One region of the Vibrio sp. HB236076 genome, then DNA from elsewhere that is predicted to be linked to it. Evidence: riboswitches for the same ligand, from Rfam matches in the RefSeq annotation. Region 1 holds a riboswitch; the other holds the start of a gene.
What was found. A riboswitch is a leader RNA that binds a small molecule or an ion and turns the genes downstream of it on or off. The one in region 1 is predicted to bind lysine.
Positions count from the first base shown of each region.

Region 1 (6,787 bases):
TGCGCGAGTTAGAATCCGTTATCCGTTCATCATGTGACACACTATTGCTATGAAATTTCCAGGACAACGAAAATCCAAACACTATTTCCCGGTCGATTCAAGAGACCCCTTATTGGCGCAATCAACCAAAACGACCCTCAATAAAGGCCATGTCATCGGCATCGACCAAACCTTGGTGGATATCGAAGCCAAAGTGTCGACAAAATTTATTGAAAAATACGGTTTGAGTAAGGGGCATTCATTAGTTATTGACGATCGCATAGCAGAGTCACTGTATTTTGAACTGAAAGAGCAAGGTCTGATCACCAGTGAATACGCTGGGGGCACGATTGGCAATACCTTGCACAACTATTCAGTATTGGCTGACGCGCGCTCAACTTTGCTTGGGGTGATGAGCCAAGATATCAAAATTGGCAGTTACGGTTATCGCTATTTGTGTAATACCTCAAGCCGAATGGACTTAAATTATTTACAGGGTGTCGATGGGGCTATCGGTCGTTGTTTTGCCCTTATCAGCGAAGACGGCGAGCGCACGTTTGCTATCAGCGAAGGGAAAATGAACCAATTGAAGCCAGAGAGCATTCCCGAGTCTATTTTTAAAACGGCCTCTGCATTGGTACTGACCGCGTACCTTGTCCGTTGTAAACCTGGCGATCCTATGCCTGAAGCGACGATGAAAGCCATTGAATACGCCAAGCGTTATGACGTGCCTGTTGTGTTGACCTTAGGAACCAAGTTTGTCATCGAAGATGATCCGGCCTTTTGGCAATCTTTTATCGATGAGCACATTTCAGTTGTGGCGATGAACGAAGATGAGGCGAGTGCCTTGACAGGATTGACCGACCCATTAGCGGCTGCCGATAAAGCCCTAGATTGGGCAGATTTGGTGCTTTGTACTGCTGGTCCCCTGGGGTTGTACATGGCAGGTTACACCGAACAGAGTTCAAAAAGAGAAACCTCTTTGCCTCTGTTACCCGGCTGTATTGCCGAATTTAACCGTTATGAATTTAGCCGACCGGTAATGAAAGAGAAAGTTGATCACCCGATGAAAGTCTATTCTCATATTTCTCCTTATATGGGCGGGCCGGAAAAAATCAAAAACACCAATGGCGCAGGTGATGCCGCGCTATCTGCATTGTTGCACGATATGGCGGCCAATAAATATCACCGCGACAATGTGCCGAATTCAAGTAAACACAAGTTTCCTTTTTTAACCTATTCTTCATTTTCACAAGTGTGCAAATACGCAAACCGAGCCAGTTACGAAGTTTTGGTACAGCATTCTCCGCGTTTGTCGAAAGGATTACCGGAAAAAGAGGACAGTTTAGAAGAAGCGTATTGGGAAAGGTAGGGCAAAGGCAGTAATAAAAAAGCGGCTCCCTGACTAGGAGCCGTTAATCATTGCTAATAACAGAGTGTTATAAACGGACTGATTGAACAAAGATAAGCTTAGATAGCGAAATCTTCGAGGGATTTGCCTTCATCAAGGGCTTTTTGAATTGGCAACGGCGTACGACCTTGGCCAGTCCAGGTTTTTTCTTGGCCCTTGTCATCGGTAAATTTATATTTTGCTGGGCGAGGGGCGCGTTTTTTCTTTGGCTTACTGGTTGCAGATTCATTTGACAAGGCAGAAATTAAGTCATTCACATCAATGCCATCTTGAGAGATTTGCTGCGCAATTTGTTCAAGTTTTGCTTTTTTCTCAGCTTCTAACTGTCGCGCTTCTTCTTCTTGCTCACGACGCTCTGAAACGACAGTATTTAACTTATCGAGAGCTTCTTCTAATTGACTCAACGTCAACTCTTTTGATAATGCACGCAGACTACGAATATTGAGTAAGGTTTTAGTCAGGTCGGACATGGGTATTCCTTTTTATTTAAACGTTATACGCAAATGCGCTTGGAATGTTTATATCTTTAATATACTTTGCTTTTGGACAACCGCAAAGACAATAAGTTTAAAATAGCCAAAAATATAAATAGATTATAAACCAGTCTCATAAATAAAAAAGTCAGATTATTGTCAAGAGTGTTTATATTTATTTCTTTAAGATAAATGGCTTTTAAATATTTCTAAGTGTCTAATTACATATTGTTGATTAATTTAAAAATACTGGTTTATACGCGGTTGCATTCAGAGTCGATTTGCGTACAATGTCGCGCACCTGATGCGGGGGCGATTTGACAAAACTCAGACCAAGTTTTGACAAAAAGAACTTCGCCGTAGAGGTGCAATAGCAATCAGTCGTGATGTTTGGGGTGATGCCGATGAAACATCATAAAAGGTGTTATTGCCGAAGTCTTGTAGGTATCGAACTGCAAGGCTGGGGTTGTGTTCGAATAGGCACAACACTGCCATAGTCATTATTAATACACTATGGAGCGCTACTGTAGGGTTAACTAACCACGGTTAGTTTATCGCTATTTGTTAACGAGACACTTTTGGAAGTATGGCACTTCTCGGTCGTTCTGCAGTAGATCTCTAACCAAATAAACTGGTTCTCGAAGATCATGAATTTAATCGATTATTCTCAATCCTTTCTCGCTTTATTGCCGCCGGTAATGGCACTAACTCTCGCAATTGTAACCCGTAAAGTGATGTTATCACTGGGTGTTGGCATCCTGCTTGGGGCACTTTTATTGACCGACTATTCGGTTTTAGACAGCGTTACTTATATATTTGATCAAGTGTCGGCCGTCTTTATTGACGGAGAGGGTTTAAATACTTGGAATATGAGTATTGTTGCCTTTCTACTATTATTAGGCATGATGACGGCACTATTAACACTTTCTGGCGGCACTCGCGCTTTTGCAAATTGGGCCCAACGCAAAGTGAAAACCCAGCGTGGTTCAAAATTATTGGCGGCTTTTCTCGGTGTGTTTATTTTTGTCGATGATTATTTCAACAGCTTAGCCGTCGGTGCCATAGCCAGACCTGTAACCGACAAGCTCAAAGTATCGCGTGCTAAACTGGCTTATATTCTCGATTCTACCGCAGCGCCAATGTGCGTCATTATGCCGGCATCGAGTTGGGGCGCTTATATTATGACCATTGTCGGTGGTATTTTAGTGTCTCACGGTATCACTGAGTATTCGGCGATAGGCGCTTACATGCGACTGGTGCCAATGAACTTTTACGCCATCTTTGCCCTCTTGATGGTTTTTGCCGTCGCGTGGTTTCGATTGGATGTGGGGAAAATGAAAACCCATGAACAAGCGACGTTATCTCAAGTAGATTCCCTACAAGAGCAAGCGGATAGTAGCGTTCTGCATGACGATTTGGATATAACAGAAAGTCGCCATGGTCGCGTCTCAGATCTGCTATTGCCGATCATTGCACTGATTGTCGCGACCGTGTCTTTTATGTTGTTCACCGGGGCGCAGGCGCTTGCAAAAGACGGCCTCCCCTTCTCTTTACTCGGCGCATTTGAAAATACGGATGTGGGGCGCTCATTGGTTTACGGTGCATTAATTGGCCTGGCATTGGCGTTAGTGACTGTCCTAAGACAAGCCTTACCTGTCAAAGAAACGGCCAGAACACTTTGGATTGGGGCGAAATCCATGTTTGGTGCCATTGTTATCTTGCTGTTTGCTTGGACAATTGGTTCGGTGATCAGCGATATGAAAACCGGCAGTTTCTTATCGACGTTAGTACAGGGCAGTATTCCATCACAATGGTTGCCGGTTCTGCTTTTCTTACTGTCAGGCGCGATGGCGTTTTCGACGGGAACCTCATGGGGGACATTCGGCATCATGCTGCCAATTGCTGGTGACATGTCTGCTGCGAGCGATATCAGCTTGATGTTGCCTATGCTCAGTGCCGTTCTTGCCGGCTCGGTATTTGGTGATCATTGTTCGCCTATCTCAGATACCACCATTTTGTCTTCAACCGGGGCGCGTTGTCACCACATAGATCATGTGGCTACTCAGTTGCCTTATGCCTTGATCGTGGCGGTGATTTCGAGTTTGGGCTTCATTGTACTTGGCTTTACCGATTCGATAGGCCTTAGCTTGTTAACTTGTGTTGTGGCATTTGTTATCAGTTGCTTCATCTTGCGCAGTATGAATAGAGATCACGCCTAATTTTAGATTGCCGACATCGTTAATCGATAGCGTAAATACCGCAAAGCCAGTATCGAGTTAAGATGCTGGCTTTTTGTTTAAATAGGGTAAAGGCAAACTTAGAACCCAAGTAATTGAATGACTCTTGACTTGTCTCGGCACGTGTCAGTGAACAAGCCCAAGCCCAAATAGCCAAGTAAAGCCGTGATTTATGGTGGACGTGTTTCATTGTGACAGCGAACCTTCAAGACGACGAGAGGTAAAGCAGGCTCACCGTGATGGCCTTTTAGCCCGTTTCAGGTATCTATAAAACACGGATAATATTAGGGTCTCGTGAATTTTATCTTTCCTATCATTGCGCAAAGGCTTCGTTGGATAAATTAAATCAAAAAAAGTGTGCTTTGCCCCTTGCAATCCTTGCTAAGCTCAGATAGTGTTGAAACTCAATTAGGACAGTTAAGAATAACTAAGTATGCGTATTATTGGAATGAACATTCATCACCATCACCATCCCTAAGAGGTCTTTCGGGGAGGTTTACGTATACCCGGGAGGCAAGATGCTCCCGGAGGTTGATAAGAATTTTTTAAAACCCTCGGGACCATTATCCCGAGGGTTTTTTTATTTCGAATTTTTATACCGATTTTAAGAGAAGGGAAGTAAGCATGACAACACAACGACTACGTATTGCAATTCAGAAGAAAGGCCGCCTGAGCAAAGAATGCCAAGAACTATTAAAACAATGCGGTGTTAAATTTAACCTTATGGGTGAACGTTTAGTGGTTCATGCGCAAAACATGCCAATCGATCTATTGCTTGTACGCGATGATGACATTCCTGGCTTGGTAATGGATGGCGTCGTTGATTTGGGCTTTATCGGAGAAAACGAATTAGAGGAAGTTCGCTTAGACCGCATCGCATCAGGTGAAGCGAATGAATTTACCACGCTAAGACGCTTAGATTTCGGCGGTTGTCGCCTGTCAATCGCCATCAACAAGGACCAGCAATACAACGGCCCTCAAGACCTTGCTGGTAAGCGCATTGCCACAACTTACCCACATTTGCTAAAAGCGTTCATGGACGCGAATGATATCGATTTTTCAACCTGTATGTTGACTGGTTCAGTCGAAGTGGCGCCTCGTGCAGGTTTGGCCGATGCGATCGCGGACTTGGTGTCAACCGGTGCGACGCTAGAAGCCAACGGCCTAAAAGAAGCCGAAGTCATTTTCCGTTCAAAAGCCACCTTAATTCAGCGCACTGGTGAGTTTGATGCTGATAAACAAGCTTTGATTGAAAAGCTACTGACTCGTATGCAAGGTGTGCAGCAGGCAAAAGAATCAAAATACATTATGTTGCACGCCCCGGTTGAAAAACTTGAAGCGATTAAATCTTTGCTACCGGGAGCCGAGGATCCAACTGTCCTGCCACTTTCGAGCGACAAATCTCGCTTGGCCGTACACTTGGTCAGTACTGAAAACTTATTTTGGGAAACCATGGAAGAGCTAAAAGCACTGGGCGCGAGCTCCATCCTTGTGTTACCGATTGAAAAAATGATGGAGTAAGGCAATGAGAACAATCGTATGGCAATCCCTCAGTGAACAACAACAAGATGCAATTTTGGAACGGCCGGCGATCAGTGCGGGTGCCAATATTACGCAAGCTGTCCAATCGGTCATCGACACGGTGCGTAAGGACAAAGACCAAGGTCTACGTGAGTTAACGGCTAAGTTCGATGGCACTGATATCGATACCATCGCAATGAGCAAAAATGACATCAATGCGGCGGCTGAGCGTTTAAGCGATACCATGAAACAGGCGTTGCAACAAGCTTACGATAATATTGCCCTTTTTCACAAGGCACAAAAGCCAACGCCATTAAAGGTTGAAACTCAACCAGGAGTGGTTTGTGAACAACTCACTCGCCCAATTAATACGGTTGGTCTTTACATTCCCGGTGGCAGTGCACCACTGCCTTCAACGGTATTGATGCTCGGTGTACCAGCGCAGATTGCCGGTTGTCGCAAAGTGGTTTTGTGTTCACCACCGCCGATTGCCGATGAGATTTTATACGTCGCTAAACTGTGTCAAATTGACGAAGTGTATCAAATTGGCGGTGCGCAGGCCGTCGCTGCTATGGCTTATGGCACAGAAACGGTCACCAAAGTGGATAAAATTTTTGGCCCAGGTAATGCGTACGTTACCGAAGCAAAGCGCCAAGTGAGTAACGATTTTCGCGGTGCGGCCATCGACATGCCAGCCGGCCCGTCAGAAGTGATGGTGATTGCCGACGATACTGCAGACGCCGATTTTATTGCCGCAGACTTGCTAAGCCAGGCCGAGCACGGCCCTGACTCTCAAGTGGTCTTGGTCACACCTTCGATTGCCATTGCCGATCAAGTAACCGATGCGGTTGAGCAGCAACTGAAAACACTATCTCGTGCCGACATCGCTCGTCAGGCGTTAGCATCGAGTCTGATCATTATCTCTGAGTCTATGACCCAGGCGGTGGCGATTTCAAATCACTACGGCCCTGAGCACTTGATTGTACAAACCAAAACCCCTCGAGAGTTGCTGCCACTTCTCGACAACGCGGGCTCTATCTTCTTAGGGACTTGGTCACCTGAGTCTGCGGGCGATTACGCATCAGGAACCAACCACGTATTGCCAACTTACGGCTATACCAAAACGTACTCCAGCTTAGGCCTTGCCGATTTTAGCAAGCGCATGA
Region 1 covers NZ_CP162601.1:1,846,390-1,853,176, reverse strand. The annotation lists gene AB0763_RS08150 (inosine/guanosine kinase) at 50-1,351, shown strand; gene AB0763_RS08145 (H-NS family nucleoid-associated regulatory protein) at 1,450-1,860, opposite strand; lysine riboswitch at 2,216-2,395, shown strand; gene AB0763_RS08140 (Na+/H+ antiporter NhaC family protein) at 2,511-4,082, shown strand; His leader region at 4,557-4,684, shown strand; gene hisG (ATP phosphoribosyltransferase) at 4,725-5,621, shown strand; gene hisD (histidinol dehydrogenase) at 5,626-6,787, shown strand, end outside.

Region 2 (6,787 bases), 1.3 Mb from region 1:
GCGCTCCATCCCGACTACGGCGAGTAACTGATCATAAAACTCACCCGCTTTGTGTAAATCTCGACTACCAAGTGTGACTCCGACTAACATAATCGCTCCTTAAAAAGCATAAAAATACACCGCACAGTCTAACGGCTTCAAAGCGCAAGTGAAACCAAAGTCAAAACGGTGGCATAACGCAGCTTGTACACTCTGTGTTTATAGTAAAGGGGATGGATTAGATAAAGGGACAAGCAATATTTCAACCAAATAGGTCCAACAAACAATAAAAAGGACAAAGATAAAAGCAAAGATAAAAGGACAGGCCAAATAATGCCCTCACCAAATTATCGCGAGGATTATCTAGCCAAGATAAAAGGACAGGCCAAATAATGCCCTCACCAAATTATCGCGAGGATTATCTAGCCTGTCCCATTATGTCAGTATCACTTAATCTCTGAGTACTTTTTCCAAGGCGTGTAAACAAAGGGCGACATTTTCCTCACGGGCACCATAGCCCATCAAACCGACACGCCATGCTTGCCCAGCCATCTTGCCTAGCCCTGCACCAATTTCGAGATTAAAACGCTGCAATAGTTGATAACGCACCAAGGCCTCTTCAACGCCAGAGGGAACCCGAATGGCATTGAGTTGCGGCAACCTTACATCATCGTCCACAATAAATCCTATGTCTAAGTCGCTCAAACCATGCACCAGCAGTTGATGCATGTCCCGATGTCGTTGCCAGCTTTTTTCTAAGCCCTCATTAGCCAGCATCACCAACGACTCGTGAAGTGCATAAAGACTATTAACCGGAGCAGTATGATGATAACTTCGCTGATTCTGACCTCCCCAATAACCCAAAATTAGGTTTTGGTCGAGAAACCAACTTTGCACAGGGGTTTGACGCGATTGCATTTTGTGTACCGCACGCTCAGAAAAAGTCACCGGCGATAAACCTGGTACACACGATAAACACTTCTGACTGCCAGAATACACCGCATCGAGTTGCCAATCATCGACATACAATGGCACCCCACCTAAAGATGTCACCGCATCAACAATAGTCAATGCTTGAAACTGCTTAGCAATATCAGAGAGCGCCTTGGCATCAGATAACACACCGGTAGAGGTTTCTGCATGAACGAAAGCGAGTAATCGGCAATCGGGATGCTGCTCAAAAGCGTGTTTTACTTTGTTCACGCTAACCGGTTGCCCCCATTCATCATCAACCACAATAGGCTCACCGCCACAGCGTATAACATTCTCTCTTAAGCGCTCGCCGAACACCCCATTTCGACACACAATCACTTGATCGCCAGGTTCAACTAAATTGACAATACAGGCTTCCATCCCCGCACTACCCGGAGCAGAAATAGGAAAAGTCAGCTCATTTTTAGTTTGAAAGGCATAGCGCAATAGCTGTTTTATTTCATCCATTAGCGATATAAAACAAGGATCTAGGTGACCTATTGTTGGCCGACTCAGCGCTTGTAATACTTGTGGTGAAATGTCTGACGGCCCCGGGCCCATCAAGGTTCGTTGCGGCGGGTAAAAGCGTTCAAATGTCATGCTGATTCCTTAGCTGTGCGAGTGATTAACCCATCTACCATATCACTCAGCTGATGGTCCGCAAGACCAAGTCAATATCTTTGAACAGCACCACTCATTTTTCCTCAATACCCACATCTCTTTAACAGCATTCATCACAGCAAAAAACAGCCCCCAAAAAGGACAGGCAAGATTTAGCGACATAAGAAAAGTCATAAAAGGACAGGCGGGAATGACAAAAAGGACAGACTGATAACCTATAGCTAATTACAAAAGACGAACAATCTTGCCTGTCCTCATTTGAATTTTACCAAACAGCTTCTACTGCAATAACGCCAGGTTATTTAGACTGTCCTGTTATTTCGCTATTTGGGCTGTCCCAATAAGGCTCTGGTCCAAAACGTTCGGAGAAAAAGTCGATAAATGCTCGTACTTTAGGCGCTAACATTCTGGAGCTTGGATAAACCGCCCAAATTGCCGAGTCCGTTTTGAGACGGTAATCAGTCAAGACTTCTACCAACTCACCATTTTGAAGCGATTGATTGCAACACCACGTCGAGCAAATAGCAATCCCTAAACCAGCAATACAGGCATCGCGTACGGCCTCACCATTATCGGCAAAAAAATGTCCCTTCGGCTTGATCGCTAACTCGCCTTTGGCTGTTTCGAACAAACACGTTTCGGTACCACTTAAATGCAAAAAGCGATGCTCCATTAAATCATTGGGGTGTTCTGGCTGCCCATACTGTTCGATGTAATCTGGAGACACACACAAACGTCGGGTATCCGAGGCCAATTTCCTCGCAACTAAAGTGGAGTCTTTCAATGCGGCATTGCGGATTGCCACATCAAAACCACCTTCAACCAAATCGATAATGCTATCGGACAGTCGAAAATCCAACGTCAGCTGAGGGTAGTGCTGGGTAAACTCTTTCATTAATGGAATCAAATGCATACGGCCAAATGATGCAGGAGCGGAAATCCTTAACACCCCCTGAGGCACGGCTTTACCCGCGCCAACCGATGCCCGAGCTGACTCAACACTCTCTAGCACCTCTCTCGCATGTGGTAAAAATGCAATCCCTTCTTGAGTTAAAGAGACTTGCCGGGTCGTTCTGTGTACCAAACGTACATTTAACGACTGCTCTAATTTGCTGATGTAAGTACTCGCCACCGCAGGAGATAGCCCTAACGCACTGCCAGCCAAGCTGATGTTGTGAGTTGATGCCAAGCGGACAAACATCTTTAAATGCTCAATATTCATCATCGATTCCGTTGTGATTAAAAGCGAGAAAGAAGGTAAATCATGCTTATATTATTAAGAGTATCGATAGTGAATAAATTAACAAGTCATGATTATCAATTTTTTCTATAAAATCTTTATCGTTATTCGCCATTGTTCAACCTAATCACACCAGCTAAAGTCAATTTATCGCTGGCCATTAATGGTAAGGGTGGCCACCTAGACTTTGAATGTGATCTGTTATCGAGAGGACAAGTGATGACGCAAAAATATTTCTCCGTTTTAGAAGTCACGCCAACCAGTCAAGATTGGCTTGAAGAATACTCAGAAGTCGCCAGCCCACGAGTGGCTCACTACGGGGGGCGCTACATTGCAAAAACCACCGAACATATGACTCTTGAAGGCAACCGAGAACAGCCTGCAGTTCGCGCAATCATCGAATGGCCAAGTAAACAAGCCGCTCTCAACTTCATGCAAGATCCGCTTTATAAACCACAACTCGACGCCAGAACCCAGGGCTCAGTAAGCCATCATGCTTTACTTGAAGGGATTGATTTGGCTGAAGATAACTAAGAGAGATGAACATGAAAAAAACAATTTTAATTACCGGTGCCACCGATGGCATCGGCTACGAAACCGCAAAGTCTCTTGTCGAGATTGGCCATAATGTGATTGTTCACGGCCGAAACCCAGCCAAAGTAAAACAAGTTAGTGAGCAACTCATGGCGATAAACAGCACAGTGAACATTGAAGCCCTGATCGCTGATCTGTCTCAGCAAGAGGCGGTGAATACCATGACGACGCAGTTAGAAAGCCGAGATGGTCAGATCGATATCGTGATCAATAATGCGGGTATTTTCACAACATCAGCGCCTATTAATGAAAAAGGCTTAGATATTCGTTTTATGGTCAATACCTTAGCGCCATATCAAATCACGAAAGCGTTACTTCCATTAATGCCAAGCTCTGGCCGTGTCGTCAACCTCTCCTCTGCCGCGCAAAAATCTGTCAATCTCGACGCGCTTAAGGGCACAGTTCGTCTTGGCGATAACGATGCATACGCACAAAGTAAACTGGCTTTAACCATGTGGTCTCACGCCCTTGGCAACGCGCAAGGCAGTCACGGTCCTGTCATCATCTCAGTTAATCCTAAGTCCTTTTTGGGCAGTAAAATGGTCAATCAAGCCTACGGAATAGCGGGCAGCGACTTGAGCATTGGTGCCGACATTCTGGTCCGTGCAGCGTTATCTGATGAATTTGCGACAGCACAAGGTCGATACTATGACAATGATATTGGTGCATTTTCCGATGCCCACCCCGATACTTATCAAGCCAGTAAGGTTGAAAGCTTGATCGAGGCGATGGATCATTTATTAGCCGACCAATAAAGCCCCTCCGATAATGGCCAGATAAGAGATAATGGGACAGCCCCAATACTCTCTGACCTTAAAGAAATATCTTAAAGGGACAGGCTAGATAACGAGACAACATAAAAGGACAGCTTTAATTTGGGCTGTCCTTTTTATTAATTTGTAATTTGGACTGTCCTTATTTGTCACTAAATATAGCCTGTCCTGATATCTTCATGATCACGAATCTTATAAGCCAACTGAGATAACATGACTTTTCGATTGACAAAAAACGTATAAACACGTTCAATGGGCGGGCAAATTGCAGAAGAGGAGCATTGCCCAGGTAATTGTTTTGTGGAACCGCAAATCCAATACAAAACAAAGAGGGGGAGCAATGCCGAGGTAGATTTAAAGTGTGGTTTAAATCTGTCGGTTGACTTGGGTTGAATCCCATCAACTGTCATCAACTCAATTGATGAGGAGCTTCTGAGGTCTAGATTATCTATCTTTTTTTCCTCGCTGTTTTCCCTTCACTCTCTTCTCTCGGCGCATACTTTATTCATTTTTTAAGTCGTGGGAGAACAAACGTGAGCGCATTTAATGTTGCAAAATTTGGTGGTACTAGTGTTGCTGATTTCGAGGCAATGAGCCGTTGTGCAGCGATTGTAAAAAGCAATCCGCAAACTCGATTGGTGGTCAGCAGTGCTTGCTCCGGAGTCACTAACCTATTGGTTTTACTTGCTAATGGTGTTGCAGACATCGAGGAGCGTCAATCCATTATCACCAAACTTGAGCACATTCATTTTTCAATTTTAGAGCACCTTAACGATACTGATATGGTGCGCGTAGAACTCGAACGCATTTTAGATACCGTCCGTAGCTTAGCAGAAGCGTCTGCCATCCAAGTGAGCAACAAATTGACGGATCACCTCGTCGCTTGCGGTGAATTAATGTCGACTTATATACTCGCGCAACTGATGGTCGAACAAGGTCTCGATGCGGTAAGGTTTGATATTCGTGATGTGCTAAAAACCGACGACCAATTCGGCAGAGCAGAACCCGATGTGACACTAACAGGTCAACTGGCCATGGAAACACTACGCCCTTTATGTGAGGCAAAAGTTGTTGTTACCCAAGGTTTTATTGGTTCAGATGATGCGGGCAATACCACAACACTAGGGCGAGGTGGCAGTGACTACAGCGCCGCTCTCATTGCAGAAGCAGTGAAAGCACAAGGCCTACAAATTTGGACCGATGTCCCAGGGATTTATACCACCGACCCAAGAATAGCTCCGAATGCTTCTCCGATCCCTGAAATTAGCTTCAACGAAGCCTCTGAAATGGCGAACTTTGGCGCGAAAATTTTGCACCCAGCGACACTAGTTCCAGCACTTCGCCATGATATTCCTGTTTTTGTCGGTTCATCAAAAGCGCCCGAGCAAGGCGGTACCTGGATTCGTCATCAAGTCGAAAGCTCTCCTCAATTTAGAGCCCTTGCTTTGCGTAGTAATCAAACTATGGTTACTTTGCGCAGTGCAAAAATGTTCCACGCCTACGGATTCTTAGCAAAAGTTTTCGAAATTTTAGCCAAGCACAAGGTTTCTGTTGACTTGATCACGACCTCTGAAATCAGCGTTTCCATTACACTCGACAAAACCGACACCTCCGGCGGCTCTCCAGAACTTCCTACTGAAGTAAGAGCAGAACTCGAAGAATTGGCCCACGTCGACGTAGAAAGAAATCTCAGTTTAGTTGCTCTCATTGGCAATCAAATGGAAACAAAGGGCTATGCAAAACAAGTATTTAGCACTTTGGGTGATTACCACCTTCGCATGATTTGTTACGGAGCAAGCGACCACAACCTGTGTTTCTTAGTCGATGCAGACGAAGCTAAAAATGTGGTACAAAAGCTTCATAGCACGCTATTTGAATAATATCGATTTGATTAAATTTTACCGATATGAAGATACTGGATGCCGATAGAGGCTGATTTCGATGAGGACTGTCCTTTTTATTTATATAAGGACAGCCCTTTTATTGTTTCCTCACTAATGATGCCCACCTCATTTCAACAACTAACTTCAATATCTAGCCTGTCCTTTTATCTATCCATTTCAACAACTAGCCACAATATCTAGCCTGTCCTTTTATCTATCCGTTACCATTCGTTTACTAAGTAAATCACTTTTTTGTTCAAAGTCATGTTTAATAAATACCATTTTTAGTGACACAAAACACAATAAAAGCCCAAAAACTATCACTTCTAAGCAAACTGATTAAACTGTATAAAAAAACAGCACATCGAGAACCTAATGACCACTGCACGCAAGCACCTCGTGAAAACAGAAGTAACGCCTTACTATCACTGTACTTCTCGCTGTGTAAGACGAACGTTTCTCTGTGGTAACGATCCTCTAACCGGACGTAGCTTTGAGCATCGTAAAGATTGGATTGAACAACGTCTTTGGTCATTAAGCGCCATCTTTTGTATTGATATTTGTGCCTATGCTATTATGAGTAACCACTATCATCTCGTGATACATATAAACACCTACAAAGCTGAAAGTTTAAGCAATACAGAAGTACTTAAGCGCTGGGAAAAAATCCATAAGATTCCTGCTAACTTACGGCTATTATTCAGGAAAACCACTCTAAACAAGCA
Region 2 covers NZ_CP162601.1:564,430-571,216, reverse strand. The annotation lists gene AB0763_RS02595 (VOC family protein) at 1-90, opposite strand, end outside; gene AB0763_RS02590 (alanine--glyoxylate aminotransferase family protein) at 430-1,551, opposite strand; gene AB0763_RS02585 (LysR family transcriptional regulator) at 1,871-2,794, opposite strand; gene AB0763_RS02580 (DUF1330 domain-containing protein) at 3,032-3,346, shown strand; gene AB0763_RS02575 (SDR family NAD(P)-dependent oxidoreductase) at 3,358-4,161, shown strand; lysine riboswitch at 4,443-4,619, shown strand; gene lysC (lysine-sensitive aspartokinase 3) at 4,713-6,059, shown strand; gene AB0763_RS02565 (transposase) at 6,438-6,787, shown strand, end outside.
Region 2: another riboswitch for lysine. It lies ahead of lysC (lysine-sensitive aspartokinase 3); the one in region 1 lies ahead of AB0763_RS08140 (Na+/H+ antiporter NhaC family protein).